DNA from 2 places in the Photobacterium atrarenae genome. Region 1 is predicted to be linked to the other one. Evidence: predicted binding sites of a transcription regulator. Region 1 holds the regulator's gene; the other holds the start of a gene.
The links. Region 1 encodes CRP, which controls carbon source genes, mostly activating them, when cyclic AMP is high. Its sites were predicted from a motif close to TGTGANNNNNNTCACA; they were not measured.
Positions count from the first base shown of each region.

Region 2: a site for CRP is predicted at 2,147-2,162, ahead of typA (translational GTPase TypA). Genes of this name have one in related genera too.

Region 1 covers NZ_CP101508.1:243,398-248,499, forward strand. The annotation lists gene astA (arginine N-succinyltransferase) at 1-75, shown strand, start outside; gene astD (succinylglutamate-semialdehyde dehydrogenase) at 92-1,552, shown strand; gene NNL38_RS01170 (DUF1338 domain-containing protein) at 1,599-2,393, shown strand; gene NNL38_RS01175 (hypothetical protein) at 2,484-2,702, opposite strand; gene crp (cAMP-activated global transcriptional regulator CRP) at 2,925-3,557, opposite strand; gene NNL38_RS01185 (OsmC family protein) at 3,831-4,235, shown strand; gene NNL38_RS01190 (phosphoribulokinase) at 4,298-5,102, opposite strand, start outside.
Region 2 covers NZ_CP101508.1:3,310,256-3,315,357, reverse strand. The annotation lists gene NNL38_RS15435 (DUF4124 domain-containing protein) at 1-242, opposite strand, end outside; gene glnA (glutamate--ammonia ligase) at 382-1,791, opposite strand; gene typA (translational GTPase TypA) at 2,265-4,094, shown strand; gene NNL38_RS15420 (AAA family ATPase) at 4,223-4,753, shown strand; gene NNL38_RS15415 (DUF2959 domain-containing protein) at 4,750-5,102, opposite strand, start outside.

The DNA of each region.
Region 1 (5,102 bases):
GCAGTGATGAGCGCTGAAATGGCAGAAGCACTGCAAGTACAAGCGGGCGATCAGGTTCGCCTGATTGAGCAATAACAGACGGGAGAACATCATGACACAATGGATTGCGGGTAAATGGCAACCTGGCCAAGGCGAAGCGATGCAGTCGCTTAACCCATTTAGCGGTGAGGTGATCTGGCAGGGCCAGAGCGCGACGGCTGAGCAGGTGGAGCAAGCCGTTGCCAGTGCCCGTCAGGCACTACTGAGCTGGCGCAAGACCGATCTGAGCGAGCGCCGGGCAATTGTTGAACGGTTTGCTGAGTTGGTGAAAGAGAACAGCGAGCACATTGCCCGGACGATTGCCGAAGAAACCGGTAAGCCGTTGTGGGAAACCCGCACCGAAGCCGGCGCTATGGTGGGCAAGATTGCCATTTCCCTGCGCGCCTATGAAGAGCGCACAGGCTATAAGCAGAAAGAAGTTGCCGGCGGTACCCAAGCCGTGCTACGCCACCGTCCGCTGGGCGTAATGGCCGTCTTCGGCCCGTACAACTTCCCGGGCCACCTGCCCAACGGCCATATTGTTCCGGCTTTGCTGGCGGGCAACACCGTGGTCTTCAAGCCGTCGGATCTGACGCCGAAAGTGGCGGAAGAAACCATGAAGCTGTGGCAACAGGCCGGCCTGCCGGATGGCGTGATCAACCTGGTCCAGGGCGCGCGTGCGACCGGTGAAGCCCTGGCGGGCTCACATGGCATTGACGGCCTGCTGTTTACCGGCAGTGCCAATACCGGCCATATCCTGCACCGTCAGTTTGCCGGTCAGCCGGGTAAAATGCTGGCGCTGGAAATGGGCGGCAACAACCCGATGGTGATCTCCAAAGATTATGGCGAGCTCGATGCCACTGTCTACACTATTATTCAGTCGGCCTTTATCAGTGCCGGTCAGCGTTGCACCTGTGCCCGTCGTCTGTACCTGCCGAAAGGCCCTGAAGGTGATGCTGTCTTGGCGCGTCTGGTTGAAGCGGCGTCTCAGCTCAACGTTGATGGCCCGTTTGCCGAACCGCAGCCGTTTATGGGCCCGCAGATCTCGGTTGCAGCTGCGGACAACATTATCCGTGCCCAGGCCAACCTGGTTGAGCTGGGTGGTGAGATGCTGCTGGAAGCCAAGCGTGGTCAGGGGGCGGTGGTGACACCGGGGATCATCGAAGTCAGCAAGATTGCTGAGCTGCCGGATGAAGAATACTTCGGTCCGCTGCTGCAGGTTGCACGCTATGACGATCTGGCGCAAGCGGTTGAGCTGGCCAATGACACGCGCTATGGCCTGTCAGCTGGTCTGGTCAGCACCCAGGACGATGAATGGCAGTACTTTATCGACCATATTCGTGCCGGGATTGTGAATCGCAACCGTCAGCTGACCGGGGCCAGCGGTGATGCGCCGTTCGGTGGTCCGGGCGCTTCCGGTAACCTGCGTCCGAGCGCGTACTATGCCGCCGATTACTGTGCGTACCCGATGGCCTCAATGGAAGGCGAGCACACCGAACTGCCGGCACAATTGTCGCCGGGGATCACTATGTAAGTCGCGCCGGCCGCGACACCGCGATTAGGTAAGGGGAACAAGTATCATGGAAAGGGTCGAGCAATTGTTTAACGCGCTGTGGCAGGATTATACCCAGCGCTTGTGTCCATCAGCCGCGCAGGTCCATGACCTGCTCGAGGAAGATGAACCCCTGCTCAACGATCATATCGCGCTGCGGACATTCAACCTGCCGCAGGTCGGTCTGGATCGTCTGGCGGCACCATTTATCGCCATTGGCTATAAGCCTTGCGGTAAGTACCACTTCGAAGCGAAAAAGCTGTATGCCGAGCACTTCGAGCACCCGAATCCGGCGGCGCCGAAGGTGTTTATCAGTGAGTTGCTGGTGGGTCAGTTCTCATCCTTGCTGCAGCAGACGGTACGTGATCTGGTGAACCAGGTGCCGGATGCGGCGCTGAAGGATCCGGCATTCCTCTACGGTGGCCGGTTGTGGGATCTCGATTATGCCACCTATGAGCTGTTGTCGGCGGAAAGTGAGTACGCCGGCTGGGTTGCGGCCCATGGCTTTGGTGCTAACCACTTTACCGTCAGCGTCAACCAGTTGGAGCAGTTTACTGAGGTACGCGAGGTGAATCACTTGCTGCGTCATAATGGTTTTGCGATCAATGAAGCGGGCGGTGAAGTGAAAGGCAGCCCGGCAGTGCTGCTGGAGCAGTCATCGACCATGGCCGATCGGGTACCGGTGAGCTTCCTGGATGGGATCCGTGAGATCCCGGGCGGCTTCTATGAGTTCGCCAAGCGCTATCCGACCGAAGATGGCGAGCTGTATCGCGGTTTTGTCGAAGCATCAGCCGATAAGATCTTCGAAAGTACAAATCAGTGATGGCGTGATCATCAGATATCCGGCGAAGCGCGAACCGTTTCGCTGAGCACTCAGCAGCCAGGGTAAGGTAACTACCCTGGCTGTTTTTTTCTAAGTGAGTAAAGTTGGTAATGGCTCGTGCTGGTTGTCGAGTGGTGGCACCCAGTCGCTTTCCTGATCCTGGTGGCGGCTTTCGGGATCTAGCGGCGGTTGTTGTTCCAGGTAATGGCGCGGGTCGCTAAAGCCGGTCATCTCGATGGTGGCGGGCAGTGCCTGCAAAACGGCTGGTGGTGTTGTGCTGGTGTTGGGGGCAAAACGCTCGATATCCATATCGTGACTTTCCGCTGCTTGTTGATGTGGTTGGTATCGTTCGCCAGTTGCTGCGTTGCTATCGGGCCGCAATGGCGGAGGATACTGATCCCATTGATATGCTCAATTTAGCAGCAAATATGCAGAGTGCAAGGGCGGAGAGGCGCCGGAAGTTAGGTCCAAATCACGGCGATGAAAAAAGCCGCACGGGGTGCGGCTTTTGAACGATTGAGCGGTCGGCGTTTAGCGAGTGCCGTAAACGACAATGGTTTTGCCGTGGGCTGAAATCAGGTTTTGTTCTTCCAGCATCTTCAGGATACGGCCGACGGTTTCACGTGAACAACCGACGATTTGACCAATTTCCTGACGCGTGATCTTAATCTGCATACCGTCCGGGTGGGTCATGGCATCTGGTTGCTTGGCCAGGTTCAGCAGGGTTTGGGCAATCCGACCGGTCACATCCAGGAAGGCCAGGTCACCGACTTTCTGGCTGGTGACTTGCAGGCGGCTCGCCATTTGCGCAGAAAGACGCATCAGGATATCCGGGTTGACCTGGATCAGCTGACGGAATTTCTTAAAGGAGATTTCAGCCACTTCACATGGGGTCTTGGCACGAACCCAGGCGGTACGCTCCTGGCCTTCTTCGAACAGGCCCAGCTCGCCAATGAAGTCGCCCTGGTTGAGGTAAGACAGGATCATCTCCTTGCCTTCTTCATCCTTGATCAATACGGCAACAGAACCCTTGACGATGTAGTAGAGTGTTTCTGCTTTCTCGCCGGCATGGATCAAAGTGCTCTTTGACGGGTATTTGTGGATGTGGCAATGGGAAAGAAACCACTCTAGCGTTGGATCTGTTTGAGGTTTACCTGGAACCATATTACTAACTTCCTCTGCGTTTGTTGCCCAGCAATGACATCCCTATAATTCGCGGCTGGGCATCACAATAACATTGTTCGCCGACTAGGATATGCCAGTCAGCCGCTGGGCTGCAAGCTCACGTGAATAATTAGTTGAGAGTTTATCTTTTTTCGCCGGGTTTTTCTTGATATTGATCTATCTGAAATTGGCATTTTGCCGTTGTAACTGTGCACATGATCACACACTTGTGAGATAGTGTCTGAAACCCCTGTCAGCAGTAAGGAGTAAGCAATGCAATCGCGAGTGAAATGGGTCGAAGAGATGACGTTTTTAGGTCAGTCCAACTCCGGCCACAGTGTGGTGATGGATGGCAATGGCGGGGCGACCGCACCGAGCCCGATGGAGCTGGTGCTGATGGCCGCCGGTGGCTGCAGCTCGGTTGATGTGGTGGACGGGCTAAAATCTGCCGGCCAGAAAATTACCGGCTGTGAAGCGCAAATTTCCTCCGAGCGCCGGGAGCAGGCACCGCGGATTTTTACCACGGCTAACCTGCATTTTGTGGTCACCGGTCACGACTTAGATGAAGCCCTGGTTGCCAAGACTGTAGCCGATTCGCTGGAGAAATACTGCTCGGTGTGCCTGATGCTGGGCGAAGGGGTGGAAATGACCCACTCCTGGGAAGTGGTTCCGGCCTAAACGGAGACGTGACGAGAAGGGCTGCCTTCTTGTCACGTCCCGGTGACAGGGCCGTCGTTGGCTTAGCCAATCTTCCCGGTTTCGATCAGCTGTTGGATCAGGGGCCGCATGATCAGCTCCATGGCGAAACTCATCTTGCCGCCCGGCACTACCAGGGTATTGTGGCGCGACATGAACGAGCCTTGGATCATTGCCAGCAGATACGGGAAATCGACATTTTTGATGCCGCGGAAACGGATCACCACAAAGCTCTCGTCCAGGCTGGGGATCGCCTTGGCGGTAAACGGGTTGGACGTGTCGACCGTCGGGACCCGCTGGAAGTTGATGTGGGTGCGGGAGAACTGCGGGGTGATGTAGTTGAGGTAATCATCCATCGAGCGGACCACCGACTCCATCACCGCTTCCCGGGAGTGGCCGCGGTCGCGGGTATCGCGGACAATTTTCTGGATCCATTCCAGGTTAACGATCGGCACCATGCCGATCAGCAAATCCACATGTTGGGCGACGTTGACATCGCCATCCACCACCCCACCGTGCAGCCCTTCATAGAACAACACATTGGTATTTTCCGGCAGATCCTGCCAGGGCGTGAAGGTGCCCGGCATCTGGTTATAGGGCACGGCTTCGTCAAAGGTGTGGAGATAGCGGCGAAATTTCCCGCTGCCGTCGTCGCCGTACTGGCGGAAAAAGTTCTCCAACTGGGCAAAGTCATTGGCCTGGGGACCAAAGTAACTGATGTGCCGGCCTTGTTCTTTTGCCTTGCGGATCTCGACGTCCATTTCCGGACGGGTGAAGCGGTGGAAGCTGTCGCCTTCCAGCCAGGCCGCATTGATGCCCATCATGTTGAACATTTTGCGAAAGGCTTCG
Region 2 (5,102 bases), 390 kb from region 1:
GGGGATACCAGCGCCAGGCTCAGCGGGGGCAACGCGGGAGGCTGCTGTTGTCGTGGGGCATGGGCCTCATCCGGCTCGCTCAGGGTGACTGTGGCAGGTGGAGCGAGCGCCACGGTTTCGGCGCCCTGGCGGGGCATATCCGAGAAATGGGTGATGCCGTGTTCATCCTGCCAGGTATAAATTGATGTGGCGGCCAAGCTGGTATGGATGGCGAGCAGAGAGAGGACCGTCATGATTTTCATACGGGCTCCGGGTGATTGTGCGGTGATACTGTGTTGGGTGGTGCGCCAAGCCTGGGGGATGTCGCGCAGAAGGGCAAGCGTAAAAAGGCCGGCGTGTGAAGCCGGCCTAAAGTGTGATGTGACGACGCTGGGTTGTTGCTTAAACTGAGTAGTACAGCTCGAACTCCAGCGGGTGGGTGGTCATGTTGATTTTCTCAACATCCTGAGATTTCAGAGCGATGTAAGAGTCGATGAAATCATCAGAGAAGACACCACCTGAAGTCAGGAACTCACGGTCTTCGTTCAGTGCCTGAAGTGCGCCCTGCAGGGATTCGGCAACGGTTGGAATTTCCGCAGCTTCTTCAGCCGGCAGGTCGTACAGATCTTTGTCCATCGCTTCACCCGGGTGGATCTTGTTCTTGATCCCGTCCAGGCCGGCCATCAGCATCGCGGCAAAGCACAGGTATGGGTTAGCTGCCGGATCACCGAAGCGAACTTCGATACGACGGGCTTTCGGGCTCGGTACCACTGGGATACGGATCGACGCCGAGCGGTTACGGGCAGAGTAAGCCAGCATGACCGGTGCTTCGAAACCCGGAACCAGACGCTTGTACGAGTTGGTTGATGGGTTGGCAAAGGCGTTGATGGCACGGGCGTGCTTGATGATCCCGCCGATGTAGTACAGCGCCATTTCAGACAGGCCGCCGTATTTGTCACCGGCAAACAGGTTCTGACCGTCTTTGGCCAGCGACTGGTGCACGTGCATCCCGGAGCCGTTATCGCCAACCAGTGGTTTTGGCATAAAGGTCGCGGTTTTGCCGAATGCGTGGGCAACGTTGTGGACGACGTACTTGTAGACCTGGATCTCGTCCGCTTTGGTGGTCAGGGTATTGAATCGGGTCGCGATCTCGTTCTGACCCGCGGTTGCCACTTCGTGGTGGTGGGCTTCAACCACCAGGCCCATCTCTTCCATGATCAGACACATGGCAGAGCGGATGTCTTGCGATGAATCAACCGGTGCAACCGGGAAGTAGCCGCCTTTGACGCCCGGGCGGTGACCTTTGTTCCCGCCTTCGATGTCGCTGCCGGTGTTCCAGGCTGCTTCGACATCATCGATCTTGAAGAATGAGCCCGACATGTCGGTGGCAAACTTCACGTCGTCAAACAGAAAGAACTCCGGCTCAGGACCGATCAGCACGGTATCGGCAATGCCGGTTGCGCGCATGTAGTCTTCGGCACGCTTGGCTATGGAGCGTGGGTCACGGTCGTAGCCCTGCATGGTTGCAGGCTCAAGGATGTCACAGCGGATGTTCAGCGTGGCATCTTCCGTAAATGGGTCCAATACCGCGCTTGATGCATCCGGCATCATCACCATGTCGGATTCGTTAATGCCTTTCCAGCCAGCCACCGAAGAGCCGTCGAACATCTTACCTTCTTCAAAGAAGTCAGCATCGATTTGGTGGGCAGGAATAGAGATATGTTGCTCTTTACCTTTGGTATCGGTAAAGCGTAGGTCAACAAACTTGACTTCGTTTTCCTGGATCAGCGCGAGTACGTTTTCAACTGACATCTTAAATAACCTCCGGTGTTAGATTGGGCAACTGGCCGCAATAAATAGGTCGTGAACCCGTTGTGTTCACTTACATAGAATAAAGCGAGAACCGTGCCAACTTTTTAAAGCCCCAAAATCGCCCATTTAGCATGATCGGGGGGCTTCGGAATCCATTCTCTGCACCATTATAGTGAATTACTGCACCAACATAGTGCAAGAAGGAAGTCTGGCACCGCTTTGGTGCGCGCCTCTACTATTAGCCTACGGCGCGGGGTTGTCAATGAGATGAAGCCGGCGTGACAGTGGTTTGTTCTGGAAATCAAGTGTTCAGCGGCAGGGAGGCGGTGGGCGGGTCCGGCTGGATCAAAATGCCGGTGATATAAATCACATAATAGGTGGGTTTTGACGTAAAATCTGTTAGATTATGAGCCGTTTTTTTAACCACGTGGCAACCTTCCGGTCGCTGCATGTTCTGAGTGAATGTAAAACACATGTCAAATCCACAGATCGATAAACTAAGAAATATCGCAATTATTGCGCACGTTGACCACGGCAAGACAACCCTGGTTGACAAACTGCTTCAGCAGTCTGGCACGTTAGAGTCTCGCGGTGAAGTTGAAGAACGCGTAATGGATTCCAACGACATCGAAAAAGAGCGTGGTATTACCATTCTGGCTAAGAACACAGCGATCAACTGGAACGATTACCGGATCAACATCGTTGATACTCCGGGACACGCCGACTTCGGTGGTGAGGTTGAGCGTATCATGTCGATGGTTGACTCGGTGCTGCTGATCGTTGACGCCGTTGACGGCCCAATGCCACAGACGCGTTTCGTAACCCAGAAAGCGTTTGCTCATGGCCTGAAGCCAATTGTGGTCATTAACAAGATTGACCGTCCGGGCGCGCGTCCTGATTGGGTGATGGATCAGGTGTTTGACCTGTTCGATAACCTGGGTGCGAGCGATGAGCAACTGGACTTCCAGGTAGTTTACGCTTCTGCACTGAACGGCTGGGCAACCCTGGAAGAAGGCGAAACCGGCGAGGACATGGAGCCGTTGTTCGAAGCGATAGTTGAGAACGTGGCTGCACCGGAGGTCGATGTTGACGGCTCTCTGCAAATGCAGATCTCCCAGCTGGACTACAGCTCTTACGTCGGCGTGATCGGTGTAGGCCGTGTGACCCGTGGTAGCGTGAAGCCAAACCAGCAGGTGACAGTGGTGGGTGCTGACGGCAAGACCCGTAACGGTAAAGTGGGTACGGTGCTGGGTTACCTGGGCCTGGAGCGCCATGAAGTTGAAGCGGCGACTGCGGGCGACATCATCGCCATCACCGGTCTGGGTGAGCTGAAAATCTCTGACACCATCTGTGACGTGAACGCGGTTGAAGCGCTGCCGGCGCTGTCGGTTGATGAGCCGACCGTGACCATGACCTTCCAGGTCAACACGTCCCCGTTTGCCGGTAAAGAAGGCAAGTACGTGACCTCACGCAACATCCTTGAGCGTCTGCAAAAAGAGCTGGTTCACAACGTGGCCCTGCGTGTGGAAGAGACCGATGACCCGGACAAGTTCCGTGTTTCCGGCCGTGGTGAACTGCACCTGTCGATCCTGATCGAAAACATGCGTCGTGAAGGCTTTGAGTTGGCAGTATCGCGTCCTGAAGTTATCATCAAAGAAGAAGACGGCCAGCTGATGGAACCGTATGAGACCGTGACCATCGATGTGATGGAAGAGCACCAGGGCGGGATCATGGAAAACATCGGTCTGCGTAAAGGTGAGCTGAAAGACATGTCTCCGGATGGCAAAGGCCGTGTCCGGATGGACTTTATGATGCCATCTCGCGGCCTGATCGGTTTCCAGACTGAGTTCATGACCCTGACGTCAGGTTCTGGTCTGATGTACCACACGTTTGATCACTACGGTCCGCACAAAGGCGGTGAGATTGGCCAGCGTATCAACGGTGTCCTGATTGCTAACGCAGCGGGTAAAGCGCTGACCAACGCCCTGTTTAACCTGCAGGAGCGTGGCCGTCTGTTCATCGGTCACGGTGTGGAAGTTTACGAAGGGATGGTGATCGGGATCCACAGCCGTGACAACGACCTGACGGTAAACGCCCTGAAAGGCAAGCAGCTGACCAACGTTCGTGCATCGGGCACTGATGATGCGCAGGTGCTGACGCCGCCAATCAAGTACACCCTGGAGCAGGCGCTGGAGTTCATCGATGACGATGAGCTGGTCGAAGTGACGCCGGAAAGCATTCGTATCCGTAAGAAACTGCTGACGGAAACGGATCGTAAACGTGCAAGCCGTGGCGCCAAGTAAAGAAAGCGCGCTGAAAGGGTAACCCTTTACAGAACGTTATGAAACTATCCCCTCATTGGTGCTACCATGAGGGGATAGTTGTATCTGGGCCCTGATCGGCGCTGTTTCATCGAGAGAGCGTAAACGTTATGCAACCGATTATTATCACGGGCGGTCCCGGTGCCGGGAAAACGGCGTTGCTGGAGGCCGTTGCGCGCAAAGGCTATCTGGTGTTTCCGGAAACCTCCCGTCAGTTGATCCGTGAGCAGCAGCAATGTGCCGCGGGGGTTTTGCCCTGGACCGATTTACCGGCCTTTGCCGGGCTCTGCCTGACGGCGATGAGCGAGCAACGACGACAGGCGGCGGAAGGCACTATGCCGGCGTTTGTCGATCGGGCGATTGGTGATATCTGTGCCTACCTGACCATCGGTGGCGAGCCGGTCCCGGCCAACTACCGTCAGGCGGCTCTCGGCTATTACCCGAGCGTGTTTTGCTGTCCGCCCCGGCGTGAGATTTATGTGCAGGATAACGAGCGGCCGCACAGCTTTGCCGAGGCTGAGCAGATCCATCAGCAACTGGTCGAGACGTATCAGGCGCTGGGCTATCAGGTGGTGGATGTGCCGTGGGGCGCGGTGGCGGATCGGGCCAGCTGGGTACTGGCCCGGATCAGGCTGATTTAGCCGCGCTCAAGCTGGGCGATAAAGCGCTCAGACTCAGCAATCGCGGCTTCCATATCATGGATCGCGCGCTGGATATCGTGCTGAAGCGATTGGAATTCTCCCTGCAGCGAGCCAATGGCGGCTGCATTGAGGTTATGCTTAAGGTATAGCGTGTTGTCGCGCAGGGTGTTGAGGACCGGTGTCATTTTTTGCTCGGCCCGTTGCATCGCGCTGAGCATCCGCTGGTAGGCGGCGCGGGTCTGCTTGAGCTTCTGCTCGCTGTCCCGGCGCAGGTTGGCGCTGGTGTAGAGGGAAAGCTCATCCTCCCACTCGTCAAACAGGGCATCGGCGACATCTTCGATCGCGGCAA